DNA from 3 places in the Marinobacter sp. Hex_13 genome. Region 2 is predicted to be linked to each of the others. Evidence: predicted binding sites of a transcription regulator. Region 2 holds the regulator's gene; each other region holds the start of a gene.

Region 1 (6,662 bases), on a different contig from region 2:
GCAGGTCGCTATCGACAACCTGATCAACAAACTGCGCAACCAACACGCGGAGGTTATACGCCTGCTGAATGTGCGGGTTGCTCACCTGCTGCCCTCGGTGCGTCTGGAAGATAGCCAGATGCCCCTGAGCCCGGAGGTGATCTGCGGAGGGGTTGCGGAAGCCTGTTCCGATCTGGATATCGATATCCGTGCCAAGCTGGTGGTGCTTAAACTGTTTGACCGCTTACTGGTGGGGGTTCTGGGTGATTTCTACAAGGATGCCAACAAAACCCTGATCGCCGAAGGGGTGCTGCCCGACATGCGTCGCCCGCCGGTCGGTGGCCAGGGCGCGTCTGGCAAATCCGCCCCGGCTGGGGGGCGGACTGCTGGGACGCTGTCAGCGAGCTCGGAGTCAGATGCGTCGGGGCCGCTCACGACGCCATCCGACGATGTGCGGGCAACGTTTTCTGAACTGAGTGCTCTGTTGCACCAGGGGCAGAGTTCGAGCGAGTACGGCACAGAAAACAGTGGTGTGCCCAGCGCCGGCGCGCTCGATACCCGTACACTGATGACACGGCTTCACGAAATCCAGTCTCAGTCAGTCCATTGGGGGCAGGGTGAGGTTGTGCCTCTGTCAGAGCAACTACAGCAGGTGTTCCGGTCGGAAACCGGGAAGAAACATGATGTCGGCCAAGTGGACAGCGACGTTATCAATCTCGTGTCGATGTTGTTTGATTTTATCCTGGAAGACCGTCAGCTCCATCCGGTGATGAAGTCCGTGATCGGGCGCCTTCAGATTCCCGTACTCAAGGTGGCGTTGAGCGACAACAATTTCTTTAACCGGGGCGGACATCCGGTACGGAAGCTGCTGAATGAACTGGCCATGTCTGCTATCGGTTGGACCGAGAAAAAGGCCGGCCAGCGTGATCCGCTACGAGACAAGATCGAGTCGGTGGTTGATCGCGTGCTTAACGAATTTACCGACAACGTCGATATTTTCAGTGAGTTGCTCAGCGATTTCGGCCATTTCATGGATTTGGACCGTCGTCGCAGGGAGCTCGTGGAGCAGCGTCTGCGTGATGCTGAGGAAGGCAGGGCCAAGCAGGAGCGGGCATCCAAAGCGTCTGAGAACCTGCTGAACGAACAGATTACCGGTCGGGATCTGTCTCCTCCGGTCGTCACACTGTTGAATGAGGCGTGGGCAAAGTATCTACAGTGGATCGTGCTGCGTGAGGGTGAAGACAGTGAGCGCTGGGATGAGGCGTGTGACCTTACCCGGCAACTCGTATGGAGTGTTGATCCCAGGCCCATCAACGACAACACTCGCAGCGAGCTGCTGCGGTCGATTCCGGGAATCGTGGACGGTCTGAGAAACGCCCTGCAGGAAATTTCGTGGGACCCGTTTGCCACCGACGCCGCCATAAGAGACCTTGAACTGGCTCACGTGGACGTGTTCCAGCGCCTTGTCACCACAACCCGCCCTGCTGTGGCGCCCGAACCTGAACCTCAGGCTGCGACCCAAAAGGTGGAGGCGGAACCGTCTGTGGTCTCCAGGGATATGTCGGATACCGCGCCCAAAGCTCCAGAGAAAGTGGAGCGAACGACTGAGCGCGTAATGGCAGGCGCCTCCGAGCCCTCGGACGCCACCACGTCTGTATCTGCTAGCCCCGTGCCAAGCCCTGAAGAGCCGGCTGCAGAGGAATTGGTCGAGAGCTCCGGGGCAAATGTCGAGCTTCAATGGCTGGAACGGGCTGATGGCCTTCGTGTTGGCTCCTGGGTTGAGCTGACCCGTGATGGCAACAAAACACGCTGCAAGCTGGCCGCGTTTATCAAGGCGACGGGCAAGTACATCTTCGTTAATCGCAGTGGTGCCAAGGTGGCGGAATATCAGCGTGAAAACCTCGCACTGGCGCTCGCTGCGGATGAGATCTCCATGTTGGACGACGGCCTGATATTCGACCGGGCGCTGGAATCCATCATCGACAACCTTCGCAGTAGCCGCAAGGACTGATCGTATAGCAAGACCGGAGACTTTGTGCTTCAATCAGGGGCATCAAAGCAACAACGGCGAACGCATCGGTGGTCCGGTCTGTTCGCCCCGGCCTGTTGGAACCACATTGTCTGAAACCATCCCTTCGCGCAACACCATTGACCTGTCGCCACCGGCTGTCGCCGGATTACGGACGACCGGTTGGGTAGCCGGCGCCCGTTGGTGCCCGTCTCCAAATTTTGGCAAACGCCCCGAAGGGGCGGCAATATCCCTGTTGGTTGTTCATAACATCAGCCTTCCTCCCGGGCAGTTCGGAGGCGATGCCATCGAACGGTTTTTCTGCAACCAACTGTCCCCCTCAGAGCACCCCTATTTCGAGACCATCGCCGATATGAAGGTTTCGTCACACCTGCTGATCCGCCGGGATGGCGAATGCCTTCAGTTCGTCAGCTTGTTGGAGCGCGCGTGGCATGCCGGGCGGTCCTGCTTTCAGGGCCTGGAAGAGTGCAACGATTATTCAATCGGCATTGAGCTGGAGGGCGCGGATGACATTCCATACACCGCAGCTCAGTATGAGGTGCTTGCTGACGTGTCAGCATTGATCATGAAATCGTGGCCGGCCATCACGCCAGAGAGGATCACCGGGCACAGCGATATCGCACCCGGTCGCAAAACCGATCCAGGCCCGGCTTTTGACTGGCCCCGATATCGGCAACTGCTTGGTACAGGGCGTGGCAACGGAGCGGATAACTGATGGTATTGGTGGTGTTTCTGCTCGCTTACCTGGTGAGACGCAAGCTGGATGCGGCCAACGCCTGGTCTTCTGAGACGTTGTGGCGTTCCGCGTTTAACCGGGGAGGCGCTGAAAGGTCTGGTAACGAGGCAGGCCTATGGAAGGGGCTGGTTATTATTCTTGTGCCCTCGCTGATTCTGGCCGCCGGGGAGTACTATCTGCACACCATTGGCTGGCGCATGGCCGCGTATCCATTGGAGTTTTTGCTGATGGTGTTGTTGATGGGTGCGCCGGGTTGGCGGGCGCGCCTGGAGGTTTACAGTGAATCCTGGGCCAGGGGCGACATGCAGTCCGCTTGGCATCACGTTATGGATATTTTACCGGCTGAGGAACGGGGCGCGGCAACGTCGCCCGATGAGATGCATCTGGCTTTGTCACGAACGCTGATGGTCAGCGTCTTCGAGCGTTTTTTTCTGGTCGCTTTCTGGTATGCCGTTGGCGGTATTGCGGCTGCCTTCTTTGCGAGGGGAGTTGTCGCGTTAAGGGATCACTGGCCGCAGGTGGCAGCGAGACCAGGGTTTGCCGCGCTGGCGGAGATACTCAATTGGCTTCCCTCACGACTACTGTCCTTCACGTTTGGAGTCGCAGGTGATCTTGCCGGCTGGATGAAAGAAGGGAAACGAAGACTGTTTGATTTTAGCCTCAGAACCAACCAGCTATTGATGGGCGCCGCGAGCGCGGCATTGACGGGCTATGCACTGGACCCGGAACGGTTCTCAAAGATCCATCCGGACGAATGGGCGGGCTTTGGTGGCCGCAGCCTGGAGGCCATCCGGGATTTGCTGAACCGAAGCATGCTGGTCTGGATCTGCATCCTTGCGCTGCTGGTTATTGCCGGTGTGCGCTGATCACGACATTTTGACAAAAATTACATTTTTACGCCGAAAAACACTCAAGTTTGTAGTACTTTAGTCGACAATATAAACAAATAGAATAAAGTTCCATCCTTTCGATGCTTTCTGTGGGGGTACACGTGAACCAGCTTATCAAGCCTGCAGTAGCGCTGATGAATCGGCTGCCGATGTTCTACAAATTCAGCCTGATCAGTGTGTTGTTCCTGCTTCCCATTATTGCCCTTTCCTGGTTGGTTATCAGTGAACTGAACCGGTCGGTTGATACCATGACCCGGGGCGTGGAGGGGTTGGAGCAGCTCGAAAAGGTGGATACGCTGCTGGCAGAGTCCATGGCATACCGGGATTTTCGTGCCCCCGGCAAGATCAAGGATGACAATGAACTGCTCTCACAGTCCGCAGAGTCGTCAGAAACGATTGATAGAATTCTTGAGGAACTGGTTAACGCAGAGGCTCGTTTTGATGAGTCCGGTAACTGGTCCCAGCAGGTGGCGATGCTGGTGGAAGAGTGGCAAACACTCAAATCGACTGACAGTTATCAGGGCAATATCGACCCCCAGTTCAAGTATTATCAGGAGTTCGTCCAGAAAGTGCGGGCGCTCTTGTCCGCGACCATTGAAATTTCCGGCCTGGGGCAGGACGCATCCCGGGAAAACCTGCTGCTTCTGGGGCTTTTGCGTGAGTCGCTGCCGGATGCCCGCAGCATCATTGGCCGGGCCAGGACGTTCGGGACCTTTGCGCTCATCGACGGGCAGGTGGGCTACAATCTCAGTGACGCTCTTAATGAAATCTATGACGAACTGACCAACCGCGCATCACTGCTCGGGCCTGCACTGACCGTATCGATGGATGCATCGCCGACCCTGGAGAAAACGACAGGTGATGCTGTCGAGGGCATTCTCGAGAGTCTGGTGGTTGTGCGTGACGAGCTGGATGCCAACATCATCACGCCCATGCGCCTCGAGTTACCCTGGCGGGATTTCAACCGCACCATCGAAAACCAGCTTGCCCATTACGATGCGCTCAAGGCTGGAATTTTTGACGTCGTTGGCGCAAACCTGAACTCACGCCTGGAGGGCGAGCTGCAGCAACGGCAGTTGATTATTGCCGCATTGGTAATTGTCCTGTTGGTGGTGGTTTACCTCTACGTCGGCTTCTTTATGTCGGTACGTACGGCTATTAATCGTTTCAGCACGGCAGCAAGGTCCGTGGCTGAGGGCGATATGACGACTCACATCCAATTGGATAATCGTGATGAATTGGGTGAGCTGACTACCGAGTTCAACAACATGACGGACCGGATTGCCGAATTGATCCGCTCAGTGAGCAGCACTACATCGGACGTCGATCGGCAGGCCACTCGTGTCAACGATACCGCGGCTGCGAACAGCGAGGCCGTTGCGCGGCAGATGGAGGAGTCCGGCCAGATCAACGAAGCCATGAACCAGATGGTGGAAGCGGTCAATGAGGTTACTGAGAGTGCTCATCGCGTGTCTGATAGCGCTGGCGCGGCTGAAGAGGATACCGAGAGAGGCCGCGGAGTGGTTGCGGATACCGTCGCCACCATCAACCGTCTTGCCACCGAAATCTCCGGCGCGGTTGATGTCATCAACCGGGTAAACGCCGACAGCGATAACATCAGCCAGGTTCTGGTCGAAATCAAGGCGATTGCGGAGCAGACCAATCTCCTGGCATTGAATGCGGCCATCGAGGCTGCGCGCGCCGGTGAGCAGGGCCGTGGTTTTGCGGTGGTGGCAGACGAAGTACGTTCACTGTCACAGCGTACCCACAAATCGACTGAGGAAATCGAGGGTATGATCACCCGGTTGCAGAGCGGCGTGAAGGAAGCCGTTGCGGCCATGACCAACAGCCATGACGTGACTGAAACCACGGTGAAGAAATCGGCGGAAGTGACGGAAGCGCTGGACCGGATTGCCCAGGGGATTTCGACCATTGTTGATATGAGCCACCAGATCGCACAGGCGGCCGAGGAGCAGTCTGCCGTGGCGAAAAACGTCAATACCAACGTTGAACAGATCAGTGTCCTGGGTGAGAAAACGGCAGATAACGCCGAGGAAACCCTGGCATCGTCACGGGAAATGTCACAACTGACTGCATCCCTGCAGCGCCTCGTGGAAGCGTTCAGGGTCTGACATTCGGGATCTGAAGGGTGTGCTCCTGAGATCTATGGCGATAGCTGTTTAATACAGTTTGTCAGCATCTGGTTTGTCGGAACATCAACGCCCAGCGCATGCCCGCGCCCGACGATATATCCATTGATAAAGTCAATTTCGGTAGGGCGGCCCCGCCGCCTGTCGCTGCGCATGGATGAGGTATTCCGCGCCGTTTTGCGGGCAACCGTTTCGATGCGTTCGCGAATTGTGATTGATGGCAGGGCTTTTCCAATATCCTCCTTCATCACCTTCGAGATTTCGTCGCACAACTCATCGATGTGTTCCCGGTAGAACGGGTCGGCGAGGATGTCACCGTTCGGGCAGTCGAGGATTGCCGTAAAGGCATTGATACCCGCATTGATGATCAGTTTGTCCCACAGCCGCCTCTGAATGTCTTGCTCTGCGTGAACCGTCAACCCGCTGGTGCCAAGCGCCGTTACTACCTGCGTCAGATGCGTCGTCGCACTCTTGGTTAATGGGCCAACCCAGGTTTCGCCTTTGCCGGCGTGGACTGTGCAGCCTGGTGCTGGGCGGTTCGCCCCTTCGGTGGTGCTGGCGGCCAGGATCGGTCGTTGTGGCCAACGCTCGGCGACCGCTTGCTGGCAGCCCAAGCCGTTCTGGAACAGGACGATGGGAGTATCTGGGGAAAGGTCATGGAGGTTGGATTCAATGGCACCGAGCGTATCGCCCGCCTTCGTGGTGACCATCAACAGTGAGGGGGGTGCCTCGGTGGCGAGCAGGTAGGGAACTGTGACAACTTCCTCCGGGCCTTCGAACCGCCGGAACGTGTAAGTCAGTGCGGGTTTACCTGTTTCCGGGGTAACCTTGCGACGAGGGATAAACGTTACCGTCCCGGTGGGCAGGTAGCCCGCCCA
Region 2 (6,662 bases):
GCAGGATATCGAAGACGTTCTCCGCGGAATGACAGCAGTTCACCAGGGCATCGAGTTGCAGAAACCCAGCGCCGCCTTTTACGGTGTGAAAGCCTCGGAAGATGGCGTTGAGCAGATCGCTGTCGTCCGGGTTTTGTTCCAGGTCGACCAGTTGCTCCGACAGCTTTTCGAGTATCTCGCCTGCCTCAACAAGGAAGTCCTGCAGGATCTCTTCATCGGCATCAAGCGCCATGCGTTACCCTCTCTTACTCAGAAACCGAGACTGGACAGAAGATCATCAACATCGTCCTGTCCCGATACTACGTCTTCGCGTTCTTCGGCCTTGATCTGTGGACCAACACCCTGTTCCGCCGATATCTTTTCCCGCTCTTCCAGTTCATGCACGGTGCCGGTCATCTGGTCCACATGACTCGCCATCACTACAAGGCTCAACAGATGCTCTTCCACCTCTTTAACCAGAGTGGTGACCTTTTGGATCACCTGCCCAGTGAGGTCCTGGAAATCCTGGGCCAGGAGAATTTCCGACAAGTTGTCGTACATCGCCCCGGCATCGGTATTCAGGGTCACGAAAAACGTGTCGATACGGGCATAGAGCTCACGAAATTCAGCCGGCGCCATCTCGCGGCGACGCAGTTTCTGCCACTGGTCTCTCAGCTCGGCGGCTTCGTCGCGGAGGGCGCTGGCCTTGGGCATAGCCTCCTCAACCAGATCCATGGTCCGATTGGCCGCTTTACCGGTCATCTGAACCACGTACTCAAGGCGATCCGACGCATCGGTCATCTTCGACAGAGCTTCTGACTGTTCGGCGTTACGGGGATCGATCTGGAAATTGCGGATCGCCTCGTGGAGGCTGCGGGTCAAGCGGCCGACTTCCCGATACAGGCTCTGGTCCCTCACCTCGCTCAATTCATTGATCAGCGTCATCGCGCGGCCATAGTCCCCGGCGTTGACCTGTTCAACCAACTCGGCCGCCTGGCTGCGGAGTTTCTCCGTGACCTCCGGGTCGAGCCCCTGTGGGTCTTTTTTTCTATTGCTCATGGGAGCCGTCCGACCTCTGAATTACTGGATGCGTTCGAAGATCTTCTCAATCTTCTCCTTGAGTACGGCTGCCGTGAAGGGCTTGACCACGTAGCCGTTCACACCGGCCTGCGCAGCAGCGACAATCTGGTCGCGCTTCGCCTCGGCGGTCACCATGAGCACAGGCAGGGTTTTCAGGCTGTCATCGGCACGGACTTCCTTGAGCAGATCGAGTCCGGACATCCCTGGCATATTCCAGTCAGTTACCAGAAAATCGTATTTGCCGCTCCTGAGCATAGGCAGTGCTGTATTGCCGTCGTCTGCTTCGTCAGTGTTGGTAAAACCGAGATCGCGAAGCAGGTTCTTAATGATCCGTCGCATTGTGGAGAAGTCATCCACAATCAGGATTTTCATGTTCTTGTCCAATGGGACCTCCAGTTAAAAACGCCCGGAATTCGTTTTTGGCTTCCGGCTCACAGTCTAGCAGGCCGGTAGTTTAACCGCTTATTGTGTGGCCTTTGAGCCGGTTGTAAAGCACCGGTTACCAAAAGGCTACAGTAAAGAATGCCTGGTAACGCCGTTCAATGGGACTGGCGGCCTGTTCAGCTCTGCCAACCAGTAAGACGCCCCCGCAGACGGAGCGCGGCCTGGCTGTGAATCTGGCTGACCCGGCTTTCACTGACACCCAACACAGCACCAATTTCCTTCAGGTTCAATTCTTCCTGATAGTAAAGGCTGAGCACCAGCTTTTCTCGCTCGGGCAGGTCACCAATCGCAGCTGCCAGGCTCTTCCGGAAGTTGTCAGACGCCAAGCCATCCAACGGGTTATCACTGTCCTCTGTTTCTTCTATCGGCAGCTCGCCGGATTCATTGAGCTCATCCAGGCTAAAAAGTCGGCCACTGTTAGCATCGCTCAGGGAGGAATAGTATTCGTCGAGGTCCAGCCCCAGCTCCTCGGCTACTTCCGAGTCTTGAGCTTCCCGACCCAGGCGGTCCTCGACAGCCTTGATGGCTTTGGCAATGCGGCGGGAGTTCCTGTGGACGGATCGAGGTACCCAGTCACCTTTGCGAATTTCATCTACCATGGCTCCGCGAATCCGGATCCCGGCGTATGTCTCAAAGGTAGCCCCCTTGTCGGAACTGTATCGCTGTGCAGCTTCCAACAAGCCAATCATGCCTGCCTGCATAAGGTCATCCAGTTGGACAGATGCCGGCAGCCGCGCCATGAGGTGAAGCGCTATTTTTTTGACCAGCGGGGCCTGCTCCTCAACGAGCTGGGAAGGTCCTCGTGTACCCGTCCGGTTGTAGGTTCCAAGTTCTTTCGCCAATGTCATGTATCCGGCTATTCAGTGACAGGATCAAAATCAGACTTCGACGAGCCGCTCCACAAAGAATTCCAGATGTCCCCGGGGCGATGATGGCAGCGGCCAGCTATCCACTTTCTCCGCGAGGCTCTTGATCGCCAACGATGCTTTTGCCCGCGGATAGGCGTCCAGCACGGCACGCTGGCGCTGTACCGCTTTTTTTACGGCCTCGTCATACGGCACCATACCCACATATTGTAGTGCCACATCAAGAAAGCGCTCGGTAACCCGGGTCAGTTTTTCAAACAGATGGCGACCTTCCTGCTCATTCCTGACCTGATTGGCCAGTATACGGAAGCGGTTGGTGCCGTAATCCCGGTTCATAAGCTTTATAAGGGCGTAGGCATCGGTGATAGAGGTAGGTTCATCACAGACAACCAGTAATAGTTCCTGTGAGGCTCGGAGGAAACTGACCACCGATTCGGAAATACCCGCAGCGGTATCAACGATCAGCACATCGATCTGGTCACCCAGTTCGCTGAACGCGTTGATCAGGCCAGCGTGCTCCAGATTGGAAAGCTGGGTCATGCGTTGGGTACCTGAGGACGCGGGCACGATTTTGATGCCACCGGGGCCGTTGACCAACACATCCCGAAGGTCACATTCCCCGGCGATGACGTCCTGGATATTACGATTGGCGGTAATACCAAGCAGAACGTCAATGTTGGCAAGGCCCAGGTCGGCATCGAGCAGCACCACCCGGCGTCCCATTTGTGCTAGGGCGATGCCAAGGTTCACTGATACGTTGCTCTTGCCAACGCCCCCTTTCCCGCCGGAAACGGCAATCACCTGTACCGGATGTGGTTTGCTCATACTGACTCTGATCTCTTGCCGCGTTTAACCGCAGGCTGTGTTGTTTTTAAACAGCGACTGCCTGTTGCTGCTGGAGTTTCTTCAGCCTCTCCACGGCCAACCGCACCAGCGGAATGGACTCAGCGTGGTGCAGGTCTTCCGGGATTTTCTGCCCGTCGGTGTAATACGCCACCGGCAATCCCGTTTCCATGACGAATCCCAGCGATTCACCCAGGGTCAGTGCTTCATCGATTTTGGTCATCACACAACCCGTAAGATTTGCCATCTTATAGCAATGCCAAACGGATTTCATGATGCGCGGCTGACTGGTTGCCGAAACCACCAGATGGGTTCGAATCCGATGGTGACTGCGAGCCAGCTCCATAAGCTGCTCCTCGTAGCCCTTGTCGGTGCTGGTCAGGCCAGCGGTATCAATCAACACCAGGTGCCGGTCCGACAGTTCGTTCAGTATGTCGTCGAGGGAATGGGTTTCGTCCACAACCCGAACCGGAACGTTCAGTATGCGCCCGAACACAAATAGTTGCTCATGGGCCGCGACCCGATAGCGATCGGTGGTGACCAGCGCCAGAGAGTCGGCGCCGTGGCGCAGCACATAGTGCGCGGCCAGCTTGCCGATGGTCGTCGTCTTGCCGGACCCGGTTGGGCCCACCAGGGCGTAGACACCGCCCTCATCCGCCCATTCAGTACGCGCGGTCTTCACACCGGCGGCCAGCATTTTCAGAGACTGCTTCCAGCCATCCTCAAGCCGGCCTGCGCGGTGGCGCCGGGACAGAGAGTTGGCGAGCTCCAGCCCGAGACCAAACTCCTGCAACCTCTCAGACAGCCTCTGCTGTACTGCGTTCACCGCTGTTTGTTCGGGTTCACCGCCATTCCGGGCACTGACCAGGTCACGGAGGGAACTGATCTCCGCACGCATTTGCGCCAGTTCTCCGGAATAGGCAGCGCTGGCAGCGGTAGGCTCTTCAACCACCATGTCATCGTCGGCCAGCGATTCTTTCGACAAGCCAGCGTGGCCAAAGTCCCCACCCGCAACCGCATTACCATAGGTCGCGCGCTTTTCCCGCACTTCCCGAATACGATCGCGAGAGCGGCCGAGTTCGTCCTCCAGGCGGCGATGCTGTTCCGCCTGCATTTCGGCTAGCCGTGAGCCATTGGTGGCTTCCCGCGCAGCGTCACCGAGGCGTTGGCGCGCCATATTTTCGTCATAATCGAGCGCTGTCACAATTTCGACGCCACCATCCACACGACGATTGGAAAGGATTACGGCATCGGGACCCATCTGATCCCGCACCTGACGCAGTGCCTCTGCCATGCTTTGGGCAAAAAACCGCTTAACTTTCATAATGATGCTTCCTCCCCGGTCAGCGCTTTCCAGCGCCTTCCGCCTTTCCAGCCGCGGCCTTTACTGACCGACGGATGCGACAATAGTGATCTGTTTGTTATCCGGAATTTCCTGGTACGACAGTACATGCAGACGCTCTACTCCGTAGCTGGCAAACTTCGCCAGTACCGGGCGCAAGGGCCCTGAAACCAATAGAATCGCCGGCTTGCCCAACATCTCCTGGCGCTGAACGCTGTCCTGGAGCGACCGCTGAAGCTTCTCAACCATATTTGGCTCCAGCACCAGCCCGATGTCTTCCTGACCGCCGGATTGTTGACTCTGCTGCATGGACTTCAGCAATAACTGTTCCAAGTCTGGATCCAGAGTGATCACCGGGATCTCTGTGTCGTTGCCACAGATACTCTGGACAATCATCCGGCGCAGTGACTGGCGGGCAACCGTGGTCAGCAGCTTCGGGTCCTGGCTCTTCGGATGAACGTTCACGATCGCTTCGGCAATAGACCGCATGTCACGGATCGGCACTTCCTCTTTCAGCAGGTTCTGCAGCACCTTCAGCAGCAGGCTGATGGAAATGGTGGTGGGTACCAGTTCTTCCGCCAGCTTTGGAGATACTTTCTCGAGCTGTTCCAGCCACTTCTGGACTTCCTCATGGCCAAGCAGTTCGTGGGCGTGTTTCTGGAGGATCTGGTTGAGGTGTGTTGCCACTACGGTACTGGCGTCCACGACGGTATAACCGAGGGTCTGTGCCTGGTCTTTCTTGTCCGGTTCGATCCAACTGGCGTCCAGGCCAAAGGCGGGGTCTTTGCCCTCTATCCCCTCGATCTTGCCGAACACCTGACCTGGGTCTATCGCCAGTTCACGGTCCGGATGGATTTCTGCCTCGGCAATGGTCACCCCCATCAGGGTGATGCGATAAACATTGGGCATCAGGTCCAGGTTGTCGCGAATATGGACCGAAGGCATCAGGAAGCCCAGATCCTGTGAGAGCTTTTTGCGAACGCCCTTGATGCGGCTGAGAAGCTGACCACCCTGGGACTTATCCACCAGGGGAATCAGGCGATAGCCCACCTCCAGGCCCACGACATCCACGGTGGCCACATCGTCCCAACCGAGTTCCCGGGTTTCCCCCGGCGGCGGCAGCTGGGCACTGTGTTCACCGCCCTCACCACCGGGCGACAGGTCGCGCCCCGGGCCTGCCGGACGGGCACCACCGCCCCGGACCGGGAACACACCATCTTCCTCAACGGTCTGGCGCTCCTGTTGCCATATGTACCAGGCAATACCACCGGCAATCGCGCCCAGACCAAGGAATGCCACGTGCGGCATGCCAGGAATCAGGCCAAGGATGATGAGGATAACGGCAGCGATACCCAGCGCCTTGGGAGCGTTAAACATTTGTTGCAGTATCTGCCCGCCCATGTCCTGGCTGGACGTTACCCGGGTAACCATGATCGCTGCAGACGTCGACAGCAGCAGTGACGGAATCTGTGCCACCAGGCCGTCACCAATGGTCAGTAGTGCATAGTTCTGTGTAGCGGTACCAAAATCGAGACTGTGCTGAAGCATACCGATGGCAATGCCACCGATCAGGTTGATGGCCAGGATCAACAGGCCGGCAATGGCGTCGCCCTTGACGAATTTACTGGCGCCGTCCATGGAGCCGTAGAAATCGGCCTCCTGGGCGATTTCAGCCCGGCGATGCTTGGCTTCTTCCTGATTGATAAGACCAGCATTAAGGTCGGCATCGATAGCCATCTGCTTACCCGGCATGGCATCCAGGGTGAAACGCGCGCTGACTTCCGACACCCGGCCGGCACCTTTGGTGACCACCAGGAAGTTGATGATCATGAGAATGGCGAAGACCACCAGGCCAACCGCGTAGTTACCGCCGATGAGGACCGCGCCGAACGATTCGATCACCTTACCGGCCGCATCACCGCCCTCATGGCCGTTGAGCAGAACAATCCGCGTGGAGGCAACGTTGAGCGCCAGCCTCAACAGTGTTGCCACCAACAACACTGTCGGAAAAGAGGCAAACTCCATCGGCCGCAAGGCATAGACACACACCAGCAGGATCACGATCGACAAGGTGATGTTGAAGGTGAAGAAAACGTCCAGCATGAACG
Region 3 (6,662 bases), on a different contig from region 2:
CGGGGAAACTTTCCTCGCCGCCCTACGGGAATTGGACGGCGCTTGAATCAACCTCAGTTCACTGCGCCTGGAAGCCTTTCTTGCGAACACGATAGTGGGCCATCGAAGTGGCCACATGATGGCCGTCACTGTCGTACAGTGTGCCTTCCAACTCAAACGCGGCCCTGCCCGTAGCATCGGCCTCGGCCTTGATGGCTTCAACCGTGGCGGCGTCCAGTGAAAACTCCACAAACACATCGGAATTCGCCGGCTGCAGGAACTGAAGCGTCATTTCCTTGAGAATCGGCGTGTAAGCCGGGCCGAGATCAAACAGCGTCAACACACCACCGGGGATCTCCGCCACCAGGAAATAGGCACCGGCGTAGAGGCTGCCAAAGTGGTTCTTATTGCCTTTCAGGCGTATTCTTGCCTTAACGAACCCCGGGCGAATCTCCTCGACACTGAATCGATTCCGTGGTGCAAACGGGATTGATAGGCCAATAATTCGGTTGACGGCCGCATAACCACTGGTTTTACGGAGCCAGGCCAGCGGTTGGGTGATTCGCGCACCAGGATTCGATTCAGACACCCAATGGCCGGTTGCACCTATCAGATTGTCGATGAACGCCATGTTTTCTTACCTGTTGGTGATTTAACGCCCATGATTGCAGCCGTTTAAAAGGTATCGCAACTGTTTTCGGGATTTTTTACGGTTATCCCTTTCCGGAAAGAAAAATTCACCTAAACTGCTTGGATATCAAAACGGGCGATAACAAGAAACTCGAATGGACGCGGGAGTAAGTCTTCAATGAAAGTGAGGCGTGCGCGTGGCTGGCTGACGGCCCTGGCATTGTTTCTGGCTTGCCCGGGAACCGGTGTGTCTTCGGAATATCTGTCTGGAGAAACACAGGCAAGGGAATATCGCCTGTGGTACCGCAATTACGACAGCCCACCCATACGTGCCCTGGTTGCCCTCGCCTTCGACAAGACACCGGAATACGGTTCGTATCGAATCACTCGCACCCCGGAGATGGCCCAAGGCCGGGTTGTCCGCGAACTTGAGCGCCAGCAATCAAAATTGGTCGATCTCGCGAATGTCGCGACATCAAAACAGAGGGAAGAAAGCCTGCAGGCCATCCCCATACCTATCGATGGCGGACTTTTGGGGCTTCGGGTGTGCGTGGTGCTTAAAGAATCATTGCCCAGGTTCAAAGGCATCCGAAGCCTTGGCAATCTTGAGGAAGTCGGTATCCGCATCGGCCAGGGCGCACACTGGCCGGATTCGTCGATTCTTCAGGCCAACGGAGTCAGCGTGGTGACTCACTCGCGGTACGAAATTCTTTTCCGCATGCTGGAGAATCATCGTTTTGAATGCTTCGCCCGGGGAGTCAACGAGGTTCTTTTCGATCTGGAGCTTGAAAACAACGAAGATTTCGCCATCGAGCCGGACCTGCTGCTGGCCTATCCGATGCCCTCTTACTTCTTCGTCAACCGGCACGACCACGAAACAGCACATCGGCTTCAATTGGGCATGGAAAGGGCCATTTTCGATGGCAGCTTTGGCGCGTACCTCAACCAATACTACGGCCAGTCCATCGACGAGCTAAACCTGCACAGCCGGAACGTCCTTGTTCTGGAAAATCCCTATCTGACGGACGAGTCCCGGGCCATCGGCACCAGAACCCTCCTCGAACTCCGACGGCGAATCCAGATACTATCCGCGCCCCAGAAAACGTCTTACTCAAACCCTGAATCGTGACACGTTCTTACTAAGCGTGTGGCCGACCGATTCGATCTGACCGCTATAGACGTCGTTCTCGCTGGCAGCCTTGGCGGCCTCCTGGCCCTGGTCGGCAATCCGGGTGATGGAGGAGTTCAACTCTTCCGTCACAGAGGTCTGCTCCTCAGAAGCCGTTGCGATCTGGGAGGTCATCTGGCTGATCGACGTTATGGCATCAGCAATACGGTTAAGGGACTCCATGGCATCCTGGGCTTTCTCCATGCTCACATTCGAGACCGCTGTTGATGCCTTCATGACGTCCACAGCCTGGGTTGCACCGCTTTGCAGGCGCTCAATCATGTTGTTGATCTCTTCCGTGCTGTCCTGGGTGCGGCGGGCCAGATTGCGCACTTCGTCAGCAACAACCGCAAAGCCACGACCCGCGTCCCCTGCCCTTGCGGCCTCGATCGCCGCGTTCAGTGCCAGCAGGTTGGTCTGTTCAGCAATCCCCTGAATTACCTCGAGAACCGAGGTAATGTCGGTAACGTCCTTGCCGAGTTTATCGATGACTTCCGCAGCGGCGTTAATCTCTTTTGACAATTTCTGGACTGCATCCCGGGAAGCGGCAACGGTTTCAAGGGAAGCGCGGCTGTCTGCATCGGCGGTGTTGGACGCATCCGCGGTCTGTTGGGCATTCTGTGCAATTTCCCCGGCAGCGGCAGACATCTCATTGATGGCCGTGGCCACCATATCAATCTCGGCCTGCTGTTTTTCAACGCTGTCTCGGCTGGTGCTGGCAGTATCCCGCAGGGAGGACACGTTTTCGCCAAGCTCGGCGGTGCCTTGCTGGACGTCCCGGACCACATTCTGGATATTCTCAACAAAGCTGTTGAACTCCGCCGCGAGCTTGCCGAACTCGTCGTTGGCGCTATCGTCCAGGCGCTTGGTGAGGTCCGCCTCGCCACTGGCGATTGATGCCATGGCGGCATTAAGCTTGCGAACGGGAGCCATCAGCACGCGGATACCAAAACGCAGGATCACCAGGGACACCAACAAGCCAATTACTGCGATGATCAGCCCGGTTACGCGAGCGGCATGGACCGGCGCATTGATTTTGTCCTCATTGATAAAAGTGCCGAGATACCACTCAACACCACGGGCACCTTTGATGCGATGGAAACCGGCAGTCCAACTGGCATCTCCGGTGTCATATTCGTGAATTTCACCGCTGAGCCGAGGAGATTCTCCCAAAAGACTGCTGATCTTCTTGCCAACCAGTTTCTGGTCCGGGTGAAACAACACGGTGCCGTCGTCACTGATCAGGGCGGCATAGCCGGTGTTGGCCAGCGTAATCGTGGAGAGCGTCTGTTCTATGGTCTTCAGGGCAATATCACCACCGACAACACCCTGGTAAGCCCCACGTTTGACCGGTGCCAGCGTGGAAATGATGGTGCCTCCAGTGCCCGCGTCCACGTAGGGTTCGGTGAACGACGCTGAGCCCTTTTGTTTCGCCTGTTTGAACCAGGGCCGCGTGCGTGGGTCGAAATCCGCAGGCAGCGTGGCTTCTGAGGCATCGTCCTTCATCAGCATATAGCCATCATCACGGCCAACATAGACGTCAATGAACCCGCCACCGGTTGTCGCAGCGGCCAGGATAACCCTCGCCTCGGCATCGGTTTCCACCGACTCCAGTGCTTTTGCCGTTGCTTCGGTCATGGCAAGACGGGTGTTGAGCCAATCCGCAATGCTGGACGTACTCTGAGCCACGGTGTCTTCAATCAGTGCATCAACATAAGTATCCGTAGTCTCCTGTAACCGGAGGTTGCCGCTGAGCGTAAACGCCCCCATAACAAGTAAAAGCAAAATACCAAAGGCGACGAGCAACTTCTGGCCGAAACTCAGGTTCATTTTCCGGGTCCTTTTCGAGACAGTCTATTCGGGGGGTCAGTCAAACAGCCTATCGGCTGTCTTTCATTCATAAACTGGTTTTCGGCGTGTGCTGCAAAGTCTTTAACTTTATGTGATAAGAAGTCTTAAGCTTTAGGTGATAAGAAGTCTTTAGCGCTCTCTGATAAAATACCGAAGCAATCGACAATTCTTGCCGTCATTTCCACACCCAACGGGAGCTGCCGTATATGGCCCACGAAGAACTGCACCTCAACCTTCGTAACCTGACCAGTGATGATTACCCACAGCTCCAGCGACTGATGGACAGGGTCTACGACGATATTGGCGGTGCCTGGCCAGAGGACACGATCGAAGCTCTGGTGCAACAGTTTCCGGATGGTCAGATCTGTATCGAAGAGTCCGGTGACCTGGTGGCCGTAGCCCTCACGGTGTGCGTCAAGTATGAGCGATTCAGCAATCCGCACACCTACGACGACCTGATCCTGCGCAATGAAAAAATCTGGCACAACGCCAAAGGCGACTCGCTTTACGGCCTCGATGTGTTTATCCACCCGGATTATCGCGGCTACCGCCTTGGCCGGCGGCTTTATGAAGCTCGCAAAGAACTCTGCCGATCCATGAACCTGCGCGCCATCCTGGCGGGTGGCCGCATCCCTGGATATCACAAGTATTCAGACCAGCACTCCCCGGAAGAATACATCCAGCGTGTGGATCGCAAGGACATCTACGACCCGATCCTCAGCTTTCAGCTGTCCAACGACTTCCAGGTCACCCGGCTGATGCACAAGTACCTGCCGGAAGACGAGAAATCCCTGGGCTACGCCACTCTGCTGGAATGGCGGAACATCCTCTATACCCCGCCGTCGCCGGTGCTTAACGTCAAGAAGACTCAAGTGCGCCTGGGTGCCGTTCAGTGGCAGATGCGTGAATTTACCTCTGTGGAGGAAGTGCTGGAACAGGTGGAGTACTTCGTGGATGCGCTCTCGGATTACAAGAGCGATTTCGCCCTGTTTCCAGAGTTTTTCAACGCACCGCTGATGGGCCTGACGGACCAAGTGGACCAGACACGGGCCATTCGCTTTCTGGCAGGCTTTACCGAGCAATTCCGCAATCAGATGTCGGAAATGGCGGTCAGTTACAACATCAACATCATTACCGGCTCGATGCCCCTGCTCGAAAATGATCGGGTCTACAACGTGTCCTATTTGTGCCACCGCGACGGCCGCGTCGACGAGCAGCGCAAGATCCATATCACGCCCCACGAACGCCGTGACTGGGTCATCGAAGGCGGTGAGAAGTTCCAGGTGTTCGACACCGACGCCGGCCGCGTGGCCATCATGATCTGTTACGACATCGAGTTCCCGGAACTGGGGCGCCTGGCGGCCATCGAAGAGGTGGATATTATTATGGTGCCCTTCTGGACGGACACCAAGAACGGATACCTTCGGGTGCGGCACTGTGCGCAGGCACGGGCGATTGAAAACGAGTGCTATGTCGTGATCACCGGTAGTGTGGGTAACCTTCCCAAGGTTGAGAACCTGGACGTGCAGTACGCCCAGTCTTCCGTATTCTCACCGTCGGACTTTGCGTTCCCCCACGATGCGGTGATGGCGGAAACCACACCGAATACGGAAATGATCATGTTTTCAGATATGGATCTGGAAAAGCTGAAGCTGGTGCGCAACGAAGGCTCGGTGACGAACCTGAAAGACCGGCGCACGGATATTTACGAGCTCAACACGCTACAAACGGGCCAAAATGATAAAAACAGTTGATGAACCGCCTGAGAGCTCTATCGTATGACACTGAACACGTTGCCAAACCAACAGAGTGTGGCTATTGTTTAACCATATACTTTCAGGAACACGCCCTCGGGGTGTCGTCCGGACCCCCTCGGGGTGCAAAAGAGATCACTTTTAGATGAACGAAGCACTACCGGATCTTGTCGCACATTTTCACATCAAGCGTGGCCTCTTTCGCCGGGAGCGTGTGCAGGCCGCCCTGTTCGAGCTCGATCACTTCGGATGTGTGATGAAGACGGACAAGATATTTAACCCCGGTGATACGGTTATCCTGGATCTCGTGATGGAAATGCCGTTTGACGACATCAGGGCGGATGGAATTACCGGCCTGGTAACGGAACGCAGGAAACACTGTAGCAATTTCTTCTATTCCGTTGATTTCGTAGAACTCAATGACAACTCCTCGTCTGCCCTGAGCGAAAAACTCAAGCGCATTCGTGAGGTGGTGCTCAAGAAGCAGACGCTAAAATCCAGACGTTCCTCAGGGCCCGCCTCCAGCATTCGGCAACTGGCCTGAACTCACCAACGCCCCACATCAACTTGCACTTCAAGGAGAAAGTCCTCATGGCGAAGAAAGCCAACAAGCAAAGCGTTGATAAAGTCGTCAAGAAAGTGAACAAAGAGTTCGATAAAACGTCATCACAGATCGAAAAGCTGATCAACGACGCCCTCAAGCAGTTCGACAGCCTGCAGAACCAGATTCAGGAACCCGTCCGCAAACTGTTGAAGGAAGTGGATGAGCTTCGTGATCGTGAAATGAAACGTTTCAACGAAGAATTTGAACGTCGCTTGGGTGAATTCCACGATTTGCAGAACAATATCCTGGACCGCCTTGGTATTGCCAGCAAGGAAGCCAGCGAAGAGGCGAAGAAGGTCGCAGGCCAGGCCGCCAAGAAGGCCGGCCCTGCTGCCAAAGGCAAGTCAGCTCCGAAAAAATCCACCGCCAGTAAGACAGCGGCCAAAAAACCGGCCGCCAAGAAGCCCGCCACACCAAAAGCGGCAACTGCAAAGAAAGCCGCCAAACCCAAGGCGAGCACCGCCGCCAAAAGTCCGGCCGCAGCCACTAAAGCCGCTCCCAAGAAAGCCGCCACGGCCGCGCGGAAGCCAGCGGCAAAGCCGGCTGCAGCAACACGCGCTCCAAAGCCGAAGGACAAGAGCGACCTGACCCAGGTTAAAGGTATTGGGCCGGCCACCGCCCGCAAAATGAAGGAAGCCGGTATCACCTCGGTTGACCAGATCGCCAATCCGTCTGA

What was found. The regulator FliA, encoded in region 2, starts transcription of late flagellar genes. The targets are predictions, from matches to a motif close to CTAAAGTTTNNNNNNNNNNNGCCGNTAA.
Region 1: the regulator FliA is predicted to act here: its motif matches at 3,654-3,681, upstream of AXW11_RS03820 (methyl-accepting chemotaxis protein).
Region 3: the regulator FliA is predicted to act here: its motif matches at 3,686-3,713, upstream of AXW11_RS09070 (methyl-accepting chemotaxis protein).

Annotation. Positions count from the first base shown of each region.
Region 1 covers NZ_LSMM01000012.1:58,405-65,066, forward strand. The annotation lists gene AXW11_RS03805 (DUF1631 domain-containing protein) at 1-1,990, shown strand, start outside; gene ampD (1,6-anhydro-N-acetylmuramyl-L-alanine amidase AmpD) at 2,133-2,723, shown strand; gene AXW11_RS03815 (CobD/CbiB family protein) at 2,723-3,610, shown strand; gene AXW11_RS03820 (methyl-accepting chemotaxis protein) at 3,715-5,766, shown strand; gene AXW11_RS03825 (ketopantoate reductase family protein) at 5,799-6,662, opposite strand, start outside.
Region 2 covers NZ_LSMM01000049.1:95,164-101,825, reverse strand. The annotation lists gene AXW11_RS13005 (chemotaxis protein CheA) at 1-232, opposite strand, end outside; gene AXW11_RS13000 (protein phosphatase CheZ) at 250-1,038, opposite strand; gene cheY (chemotaxis response regulator CheY) at 1,060-1,443, opposite strand; gene AXW11_RS12990 (RNA polymerase sigma factor FliA) at 1,620-2,351, opposite strand; gene AXW11_RS12985 (MinD/ParA family protein) at 2,382-3,194, opposite strand; gene flhF (flagellar biosynthesis GTPase FlhF) at 3,241-4,536, opposite strand; gene flhA (flagellar biosynthesis protein FlhA) at 4,597-6,662, opposite strand, start outside.
Region 3 covers NZ_LSMM01000035.1:32,825-39,486, forward strand. The annotation lists gene recQ (DNA helicase RecQ) at 1-46, shown strand, start outside; gene AXW11_RS09060 (PaaI family thioesterase) at 59-610, opposite strand; gene AXW11_RS09065 (transporter substrate-binding domain-containing protein) at 788-1,738, shown strand; gene AXW11_RS09070 (methyl-accepting chemotaxis protein) at 1,721-3,607, opposite strand; gene AXW11_RS09075 (bifunctional GNAT family N-acetyltransferase/carbon-nitrogen hydrolase family protein) at 3,835-5,382, shown strand; gene AXW11_RS09080 (hypothetical protein) at 5,528-5,926, shown strand; gene AXW11_RS09085 (helix-hairpin-helix domain-containing protein) at 5,974-6,662, shown strand, end outside.